3 regions of the Acrocarpospora sp. B8E8 genome follow, and region 2 is predicted to be linked to each of the others. Evidence: predicted binding sites of a transcription regulator. Region 2 holds the regulator's gene; each other region holds the start of a gene.

Region 1 (3,272 bases), on a different contig from region 2:
TCGCGGCAATTGTGTCAGATGTTCTGACAGGTCAGAGCGGGTGCGACGTCTTATCTGGTTGTTAGGTTTACCGGTTCCTATATAGAAGAACGGCCCCCGCCTCAAGTGGCGAGAGCCGTACTTCCCTGATTTCTACTGTCCGCTAGTGGCCATGCCCGTGGCCGTGGCCCTGACCGCCGGCGGCGGGGGCCTCCTCCTCCGGCTTGTCCACCACCAGAGCCTCGGTGGTGAGCAGCATGCCCGCGATGGACGCGGCGTTCTGCACAGCCGAGCGGGTGACCTTGACCGGGTCGATGACGCCCTGGGCGATCAGGTCGCCGTACTCCCCGGTGGCCGCGTTGAGGCCGTGGCCCGGCTTCAGGTCGGAGATCTTCGAGGTGACCACGTAGCCTTCGTGGCCGGCGTTCTCGGCGATCCAGCGGGCCGGCTCCACCAGGGCCTTGCGGACCACGGAGACGCCGGTCGCCTCGTCGCCGGTCAGGCCGAGGTTGTCGAGCTCCTTGGCCACGTGCACGAGCGCCGAGCCGCCGCCGGAGACGATGCCCTCCTCGATCGCGGCGCGGGTGGCCGAGATCGCGTCCTCCAGGCGGTGCTTCTTCTCCTTCAGCTCCACCTCGGTGGCCGCGCCGACCTTCAGCACGCAGACACCGCCGGACAGCTTGGCCAGCCGCTCCTGCAGCTTCTCGCGGTCCCAGTCGGAGTCGGACTGCTCGATGGCGAGCTTGATCTCCTTGACCCGGTCCGCGATCGCGGACGCGTCGCCGGCGCCGTCGACGACGGTCGTGGCGTCCTTGGTGATGACCACCCGGCGGGCGGTGCCCAGCACCTCCAGGCCCACGTGCTCCAGCTTGAGGCCGATCTCCTCGGAGACCACCTGGCCGCCGGTGAGGGTGGCGATGTCCTGCAGCATGGCCTTGCGGCGGTCGCCGAACCCGGGCGCCTTGACGGCGACCGAGGTGAAGGTCCCGCGGATCTTGTTGGTGACCAGGACGGCCAGGGCCTCACCCTCGACGTCCTCAGCGATCACCAGCAGCTGCTTCTTGGTCTGGGCGACCTTCTCCAGCAGCGGCAGGAAGTCGGCGATCGAGGCGATCTTGCCCTGGGTGAGCAGGATGTACGGATCCTCCAGGACCGCTTCCATGCGCTCCTGGTCGGTCACCATGTACGCCGACAGGTAGCCCTTGTCGAACTGGAGGCCCTCGGTGAACTCCAGCTCGAGGCCGAGCGCGTTGGACTCCTCGACGGTGATGACCCCGTCCTTGCCCACCTTGTCGAACGCCTCGGCGATCAGCTCGCCGATCTTGGCGTCCTGCGCGGAGATGGTCGCGACGTGCGCGATCTCCTTCTTGTCCTCGACCGGGCGGGCCGAGTCCAGCAGCTTCTCGCTGATCGCCTTGGCGGCCAGGTCGATGCCGCGCTTCAGCGACATCGGCTGCGCGCCCGCGGCCACGTTGCGCAGACCCTCGCGCACCATGGCCTGAGCCAGCACGGTCGCGGTCGTCGTGCCGTCGCCGGCGACGTCGTTGGTCTTGGTGGCCACTTCCTTGGCCAGCTGGGCGCCCAGGTTCTCGTACGGCCGGTCCAGCTCGACTTCACGGGCGATCGTGACACCGTCGTTGGTGATCGTCGGCGCCCCGAACTTCTTGTCGATGACCACGTTGCGGCCACGCGGGCCGAGGGTCACCTTCACAGCGTCCGCGAGGGCGTTCACGCCACGCTCAAGAGCGCGCCGGGCGTCCTCGTCGAACGACAGAATCTTCGGCATAGCAGTCCTCTCAGCGTCCGGGTCTCAGGGGAGGAACACCGGACAGAAACTCCACAGAAGTGAAAGCCCCGGGCACTGGCGGCACCCGGGGCTCTTGCACGGCTTACTTCTCGATGATGGCGAGCACGTCACGGGCGGAAAGCACCAGGTACTCCTCGCCGCCGTACTTGACCTCGGTCCCGCCGTACTTGCTGTAGAGCACGACGTCGCCCTCGGTGACGTCGAGCGGAACCCGCTTGCTGCCGGACTCGTCCCAGTTGCCCGGACCAACCGCGAGGACCTTGCCCTCCTGCGGCTTCTCCTTGGCGGTGTCCGGGATGACCAGGCCGGAAGCCGTGGTCTGCTCGGCCTCAAGCGGCTGAACCACGATACGGTCGCCGAGCGGCTTAACGGGAACCTTAGTGGCGGTCGTCATGATCGGACCTCCCCTTCAGATTGCGATGAGTGAGCTGAAGAGGCGACCAGTGGCCTGCCGTCGCGGGTGTCAGACCTGCCTCGTCGCGTTTTGATTTGGCACTCTCCCTAGGTGAGTGCCAACACGAAACAGTATGCACAACCCCCGACGCAGTCAACACGAACTCCATATGCAGGTCAGCTCTGCCGTCCGCCCCTCGCGAACACCGTCGTAGAGTGACGAAGACCCCAACAACGGGAACACCACCGGCATGATGATGAATCATCAGAGACTCCAGTCGACGGGAACGTAGCCGAATGACCACGAACGGCGACGACGATCGTCCTACGATGCGTGATGTGACCAGCACAGCGGAACAGTTGAGCCATTCGGCTGAGGACGTTCTGGCCAACTGGCCTTATCCCCCAGAGGGGGGATGGACGGCCGACGACCTCGATCGGCTGCCCCTCGACGGGCCCCACGGTGAACCGGATTTCTTCGCACGCGTCGAACTCGTCGATGGAGCTCTCGTTTTCATGTCCCCCCAGAAGCGATTCCATGAGCATGTTCTCATCGGCCTGCGGGTCAGGCTGGATCAGCAGGCTCCCGAGAAGCTCGGCGCCGTCAGCCAGATGGACCTCAAGCTCGACACGAATTGGCGACCCTGCCCGGACATCGTGGTAGCAGACGCGGCTGCGGTCGCCGACATGGCGCGCACCTTCTATGAGGCCGACGAAGTGCATCTCGTGGTCGAGATCGTCTCACCTGAGTCCGCGCACCGGGATCGATCGGTCAAGCCACCGAAGTACGCCAAGAGTGGAATCCCCTACTACTGGCGGGTTGAGAACCACGAGAACAAGCCTGTCGTATATGTCTTCCAACTGGATCCGGCCACCAGTGCATACGGACTAGTCGCCATCCATCGCGGTCGGCTTTCCGTGGACGTACCCTTCCCCATCGACATCGACCTCGACAATCTGTCCGTCCGGGCCGGATAGAAGGGCCGATAGCCTCTTGGCGTGGAGCTGGAGGGGTTTGAGCTGCTGCTCACGCCGATAGGGCAGAAGGCGTTGGGCGAGGCGGTAGAGCTCGTCAGGGGTGGCACCGATCCAA
Region 2 (3,272 bases):
TCCCCGGCCAGCTGGATGTGGGTGCCGTCCTCCACGCCCGCCGGGATCCTGACCTTGATCGTACGGCGGGTGCGCACGCGCCCGTCGCCCGAGCACTCCTGGCACGGATGCCGGATCACGCTGCCATACCCGCCGCACTGGGGGCACGGCCGCGAGGTCATGACCTGCCCCAGGAACGAGCGTGTCACCTGCGAGACCTCACCCCGGCCGTGGCACATGTCGCACGTGTCGGGATGGGTTCCGGCGGCCGCGCCGGAGCCCTGGCAGACCTCGCACAGCACGGCGGTGTCGACCACCAGCTCGCGGGTGGTGCCGAAGCCCGACTCGGCCAGGTCCAGTTCGACCCGGATGGTGGCGTTGCGCCCGCGGCGGGCCCGGGAACGGGGGCCGCGGGAGGCGGAAGCCGTACCGAAAAAGGCGTCCATGATGTCGCTGAAGGGGAAGCCCTGGCCGAAGCCGCCGGCGCCCGCGCCACCGCCGCCGCCGAACGGGTCGCCGCCCAGATCGTGCATCTGGCGCTTCTGCGGATCCGACAGGACCTCGTAGGCCTGCGTGATCTCCTTGAACCGCTCCTGCGTCTGCGGATCGGGGTTGACGTCCGGATGGAGCTCGCGCGCCAGCCGCCGGTAGGCTTTCTTGATCTCGTCCTGGCTGGCGTCCCGGCGCACCCCGAGGGTCGCGTAATAGTCCTTGGCCACTTATGACCCCGCCAGGATCTGGCCGACATAACGCGCCACGGCGCGCACCGCACCCATCGTCACCGGATAGTCCATTCGCGTCGGGCCCAGCACTCCGAGCCGGGCCAGTTCCTTGTCGCCCGCACCGTATCCCGCGGCGACGAACGATGTGCCGCGCAGCCCCGTGTACGGATTCTCCGAGCCGATCCGGACGGTCAGCTCGGACAGGTCGCCGGTCTCGCCCAGCAGGCGCATCAGCACGACCTGTTCCTCCAAAGCCTCCAGCACGTCGCGGAGGCCCACGCTGAAGTCGGCCGCCGCGAGGTTGGCCGCCCCGGCGAAGACGATCTTCTCTTCATGCCGCTCGACCAGTGTTTCCAGGATCACCGACAGCAGCGTGACCGCGACGGGGCGGTCCTCCGCCGACAGCCGGTCGGGCAGGTCGGCCACCCTGTCCGGCACGTTGGACAGGCCGCAGCCGTCCAGCGAGGCGTTCAGCACCGCCCGCAGGTGGGCCACCCGATCGTCGCCGATCGCGTCGGGCAGGTCGACCACCCGCTGCTCGACCCGGCCGGTGTTGGTGATCAGCACCAGCATGACCCGGCGGTCGGCCAGCGGAACGATCTCCACATGCCGGACCGTGGATCTGGTCAGCGACGGATACTGCACCACCGCGACCTGCCTGGTGAGCTGCGCCAGCAGCCGCACGGTGCGGGTCACGATCTCGTCCAGGTCGATGGCGCCGGCCAGGAACGTCTCGATCGCCCGGCGCTCGGCCCCGGTCAGCGGTTTCACCTGGGACAGCCGGTCCACGAACAGCCGGTAACCCTTGTCGGTGGGCACCCGCCCGGCGCTCGTGTGCGGCTGGTGAATGTAGCCTTGCTCCTCCAGAGCGGCCATATCGTTACGAATGGTGGCGGGCGAGACACCCAGGTTGTGGCGATCGGCCAGCGCCTTGGAGCCCACCGGCTCGTTGGTGGACACATAGTCCTCGACGATGGCGCGTAGCACCGCCAGCTTCCGGTCGTCAACCACGTGCTCACCTCCCCTGGCACTCGATTGTCCCGAGTGCCAAGTGTACGGCCAGCGCCTCCACGGTGCGATAACAGCAGCCGGGCAAGAAGACCAAGTCGACTGCAAACGTCCCACAAGTGGGAACCCCCACACTTTGGTGTTATGAGTTCTCCCTACAGTCAAAATTACGGCCAGCAGAACTACGGCCAGTACGGCGCTCCGCCGCCCCCGTATGCCGCCCCGCGGCCCCCGATCCGGCCCCGGGTGCTGTGGATCGTGCTTTCCTGGGTCCTGTTCCTGGTCTTACTCGTCGTGGGTATCGCCGGATTCGCCGGATCCATCTTCTCCACTATCAACGACGCCGCGCCGACGACGACCCTCTCCAGCGGGGAGACCGTCACGGTCCAGCTCAACCCGGCCGACAAGCCCGCGATCTGGGCCGCCGCCAACCAGGCCACCGATGTCGAGTGCCAGGTACAGGGCGCCGACCCCAGCCAGAAGCCAACCCTGACCCAGCCGACCGTTTCACAAAATTTGACGGTGAATGGCGACAATTGGGAGCTGCTCTTCAAGGTGGGCGTTCCGGCCGCCGGGCAGTACCAGGTCAACTGCGTCGGCGAGGGCGTCAAGTTCGGCGTCGGCAAGGAACTGGCATCCGGGGAGGCCGCCGCGGCCGTGGGCGGCGGCTTGGCGATGCTCGCGCTGCCCATCCTCGGGTTCCTGTTCGCGGTGGTGGTGACCATCGTGGTGCTGGTCAAGCGCAGCGGCGCCCGCAAGCGGCAGTTGATGTACTAGTTTTCTCGGCATGTACGAGCGGGACGTGCTCTCCGAAGACTGGCGACGGCCACTGCGGGGCAAGATCCCGCAGATCCCCGCGGAACTCGACCTGGTCGTCGAGGACGCGGACGGGGGGTTCTGCGGGGCCGTGGTGGCCTGCGACAAGGAGGCCGTCACGCTGGAGGACCGGCACGGGCGGCGGCGGCTCTTTCCGCTCGCCCCCGCCGCGTTCCTGCTGGACGGCAAGCCGGTGACGCTGGTGCGGCCGTCCGGCTCCTCAGGCCCGCGGCGCAGTGCGTCCGGGTCGATCGCGGTCGAGGGGCTGCGGGCCCGGGTCGCGCGGGAGAGCCGGATCTACGTCGAGGGCGTGCACGACGCCTCGCTGGTCGAGAAGATCTGGGGGCACGATCTGCGGGTGGAGGGGGTGGTGGTCGAATACCTGGAAGGAGTCGACCACCTGCCGGAGATCGTCGCGGAGTTCGGCCCGGAACCCGGGCGGCGGCTCGGGGTTCTGGTCGATCATCTGGTGCCGGGGTCCAAGGAGAGCCGCATCGCCGCTCAGGTCGCGGGGCCCGATGTACTGGTCGTGGGGCATCCGTATGTGGACATCTGGCAGGCGGTCAAGCCGTCCGTGGCCGGGATCGCGGCGTGGCCGGTCGTGCCGCGTGGGGTGCCGTGGAAGGAAGGCGTCATCGCCGCTCTCGGCTGGCGACGCGATCCGGCGGAAGCCTGGCGTCACATTCTTGGACGGGTGTCGACATATGCGGATTTGGAGCCGGAGTTGCTGGCTCGCGTCGAAGAATT
Region 3 (3,272 bases), on a different contig from region 2:
GGGTCGACGGTGGTGGCCAGCGACAGCCGTACGGGATTGGGGAAGCCCGGGAGCAGGACCGGCGGGGTGATGCGGGACGCGTCGGGGACGGCGTCGGTGTCGGCGGCCACGCCGCCGCCGGACTGGGCGCCCTCCAGGGGCACGCCCGGGATGTAGCGGGGGGCGACCACCAGCGGGAAGCGGAATTCGGCCGCGCCGTCCTCGTAGGGCAGCGGCTGGCTGAGCGTCAGCCGGACGGTGACCCGCTCGCCGGGCACGATGTTGCCGACCCGGATGGTGAACACATCCGGCCGATCCTCCTCGGCGATCGCCGCCCGCTGACCCCGCGCCAGCGCGCGGTCGTAGTCGGCCCTGGCCTCGCCACGCTCCTTGAGCAGCCCTTCGACCACCCGGTCGTCGGCCTCCAGGGTGAACTTGGTGACCGCGGCGCGGGGCGGGAGAGGGAACACGTAGGTGGCCTCGAGCGAGACGTCGTAGGGATTGCGGAAGCCCTGCGCCACCTCCACGCCCGCGGTCAGGCCGCTGAGGTGCGCGGTCACCGCCACGCTCTCCAGCGGCAGGTTGCCCTTCTCGGTCTCCAGGGCGCCGAACCCGGAGTCGGGCACCGGCGCGTACTCCTCCGGCCGCAGCGGAGTGATGGGAACGGTCATGACGGTGTCCCTTCCGATTTCATGGTGATCAGGCCGAGTTCGCTCAGCGCCGCCAGCAAGGGCTGGGCCGCCGCCGCCAGCGCGACCAGGTCCGCGTCCGACGGTGCCCGGTCGGCGGCGTCCAGCACCAGAGCCACTCCTGGGGCGATCCGCACGCCGTGAACGCGCGCGGTGGGCGGTGGGTCGGCCGGTGGTGTCAGGGCCGAACGCTCACCGGTGGCGGCCCAGAAGCGGGCGCGTGCGGGCTCGGGGGCGGAATGTTCGGGCTCAGAGGAGGAATTTTCGGGTTCGTCTGGGTATGGGGAGATGAGGGCGATGTTCTGGAGGGCCGAGTCGGGGGCTCCGGCCAGCTCGATCTGGATGTCCGCGATCGAGCGACCGGCGGCCTGGCGGCGCTTGATCGCGACGAGTTGCAGCAGGTGACGCGGCCCGTACAGAGCGACTCGGCCGCGCCGGGCCAGGGGCGGGTCGAGGAGGCCGATCGTCGCGTACCACCGGATGAGGCGCTCGTTCGGGATGTCCCTGACCCGCCCGTTGACGCGCGCGTCGGAACCGAGCGCGCCGGCCGCGCGCTCGGCCAGCTCGCCGATGGTCCAGGTCTCGCTCATGGTTCAACAGTGACACTGTCACGATGACAGTGTCAACTACGGAACAGGGTCGGCCCTTTTCGGGTTGACCGATATAGGTCAGTGAGGATTATTCAAAAGGTCGCCCTCGCGACGTCCCAGCAGGTCGGCGCGACTCGTCGAACCGCGCCGGGCTCCTTTTGAATAACCCTCAATCTCGATGGAAGGACCAAGCATGGCTCCAATTACCAGCCTTCTGACCGCCGAGAACAAGAAGATCACCGGGGAGGCGCTGCAGGGCGCCCTGCTCGACCTCCTCGACTTGTCGCTCGTGGGCAAGCAGGCGCACTGGAACCTGACCGGGCGCTTCTTCCGCTCGATCCACCTGCAGCTCGACGACATCGTCAAGATGGCCAGGAAGACGGCCGACCTCGTCGCCGAGCGGGCCGTCGCCATCGGCGTCAGCCCGGACGGGCGCGCCACCACGATCGCCAACGACAGCCAGGTGCCGCACCTGGACGCGGGGCCGATCGAGGACGGCAAGGTCATCGCCGCGATGACCGACATCCTGGAGTCGATCATCCGGCGGATGCGGAAGCGGATCGACGCCACCGAGCGGCCCGACCCGGTCACCCAGGATCTCCTCATCGGTCTCACCCGGGACCTGGAGAAGCACCACTGGATGATCCAGGCCCAGCGTTAGAGCAGGCGCCTGGCCAGATCGGCGACCGGAGGGCCGGAGGCGAGCAGCGCCCTGAGGGGCGCGCTCGCCTCCGCCGGCACTCCGACCAGCTGGGCGGTTTCCACCCAGTCATCCGCACGCGCGGCCTGTTCGAGCAGGCCGAGCGTGGTCTCGTTCCGCACCGGGCAGTCCCGGGTCAGCAGGGACAGCAGCTGCGGCCAGCGCACGGTGAGCGCCGAGAGCTTGGCCACCTCGGCGTCGCTCGCCGGGCGCTCCCCGGCCAGGCGCTGGCGGTAGGTGACGAACGAGTAGAAGCGGAACACGTTGACGTAGCGCTTGAGTTCGCGCGGGTTGCTCGCCGACAGGGCGGGCAGCGCCACCTCGATCGCGCGGTAGGCGTTCTCGTCGCTGTACAGGTCGTCGAAGACCCGGTCGGCGGCGGCGCGCGTCTCCCGCCACAGCCCGCCCAGCGTCCCCGCGGTCTCGGCGGGCGCGCCGACGACGTGCTGGGTGGCCCTGGCGATCGAGTCGAGGGTGTCGGCCTGGGGCCGCCGGGCGCGGATCGCGTGCTCGAGCCGGGCCACCAGCTCCTGGTCGAGGTTCTGCGGCTGCTGCTGCGGCACCCGCATTTCGGGCATGCGTCGCGTGTCCGAAATTCCCATCAAAGCTCGGACATATGCCGGTAGGCGGGTGTCGTCGGCCAGGAGCGGGACCGACAGCGGCAGCTGCACGATCTTCTCCAGGAACCGCCAGCCGATGCCCTGGCGGAGGCTCTCCGGCATCGACTCCGTGAGGTCGCGGTAGGCCAGCTCGACGTGGGCGGCCACCACCTCGGGCTCCATGGCCAGCACGAAGACGCAGTCGGGGAACTCCCCGGCCAGGAACAGGTTGATCGCCTCGATCACCTGGGCCACGGTGCCGGACGAGCACCGGTCCAGGTCGTCCACGAACACCACCAGCGGGCGTTCCTCCGTCGCCACCAGGCCGAGCACGTGCCGCATGTCGGTCTGGACCAGGTGCAGGAAGCCGGTCCTGGCGCTGTAGCCGGGCTCGGCGAGCAGGTCGCCGGTCTCCGGTGGGGGCGCGAACAGGTCGGGCGGGTGGACCAGGGTGGTGAAGGCGGTATCGGCGGATTCGGTGAAGAAACGCGCGAGCCGTACCCAGCCGGTGGCCACCGCGGCCAGGGCGCCCGCCGAGGAGATCGCGGCGGCGGTGCCCTCCAGGGCCGGGAGCAGCGGCGTGGCCAGCTGGGAGGCGCCCGCCAGCAGCAGCGCCATGGCCAGGCCGAGCGCGGTGGGCACCAGGCGCAGCGCCGCCAGCCGGTAGGCCCGGCGCCTGACCACCTCTCGGTCGATCCTGGCCAGGTTGAGGCGC

What was found. The regulator HrcA, encoded in region 2, represses chaperone genes, less so after heat shock. The targets are predictions, from matches to a motif close to TTGGCACTCTCNNNNNGAGAGTGCCAA.
Region 1: a site for HrcA is predicted at 2,276-2,302, ahead of groES (co-chaperone GroES). Genes of this name have one in related genera too.
Region 3: a site for HrcA is predicted at 1,268-1,294, ahead of ABGB08_RS24650 (DNA starvation/stationary phase protection protein). Genes of this name have one in related genera too.

The regions. Positions count from the first base shown of each region.
Region 1 is NZ_JBDPLV010000016.1:156,202-159,473, reverse strand. Features, by position in the region: gene groL (chaperonin GroEL) at 143-1,765, opposite strand; gene groES (co-chaperone GroES) at 1,869-2,183, opposite strand; gene ABGB08_RS18245 (Uma2 family endonuclease) at 2,477-3,157, shown strand; gene ABGB08_RS18240 (class I SAM-dependent methyltransferase) at 3,179-3,272, shown strand, end outside.
Region 2 is NZ_JBDPLV010000013.1:183,502-186,773, reverse strand. Features, by position in the region: gene dnaJ (molecular chaperone DnaJ) at 1-698, opposite strand, end outside; gene hrcA (heat-inducible transcriptional repressor HrcA) at 699-1,712, opposite strand; gene ABGB08_RS15635 (hypothetical protein) at 1,854-2,486, shown strand; gene ABGB08_RS15630 (DUF3097 domain-containing protein) at 2,497-3,272, shown strand, end outside.
Region 3 is NZ_JBDPLV010000026.1:84,596-87,867, reverse strand. Features, by position in the region: gene ABGB08_RS24660 (VIT domain-containing protein) at 1-650, opposite strand, end outside; gene ABGB08_RS24655 (MerR family transcriptional regulator) at 647-1,258, opposite strand; gene ABGB08_RS24650 (DNA starvation/stationary phase protection protein) at 1,452-1,919, shown strand; gene ABGB08_RS24645 (P-loop NTPase fold protein) at 1,916-3,272, opposite strand, start outside.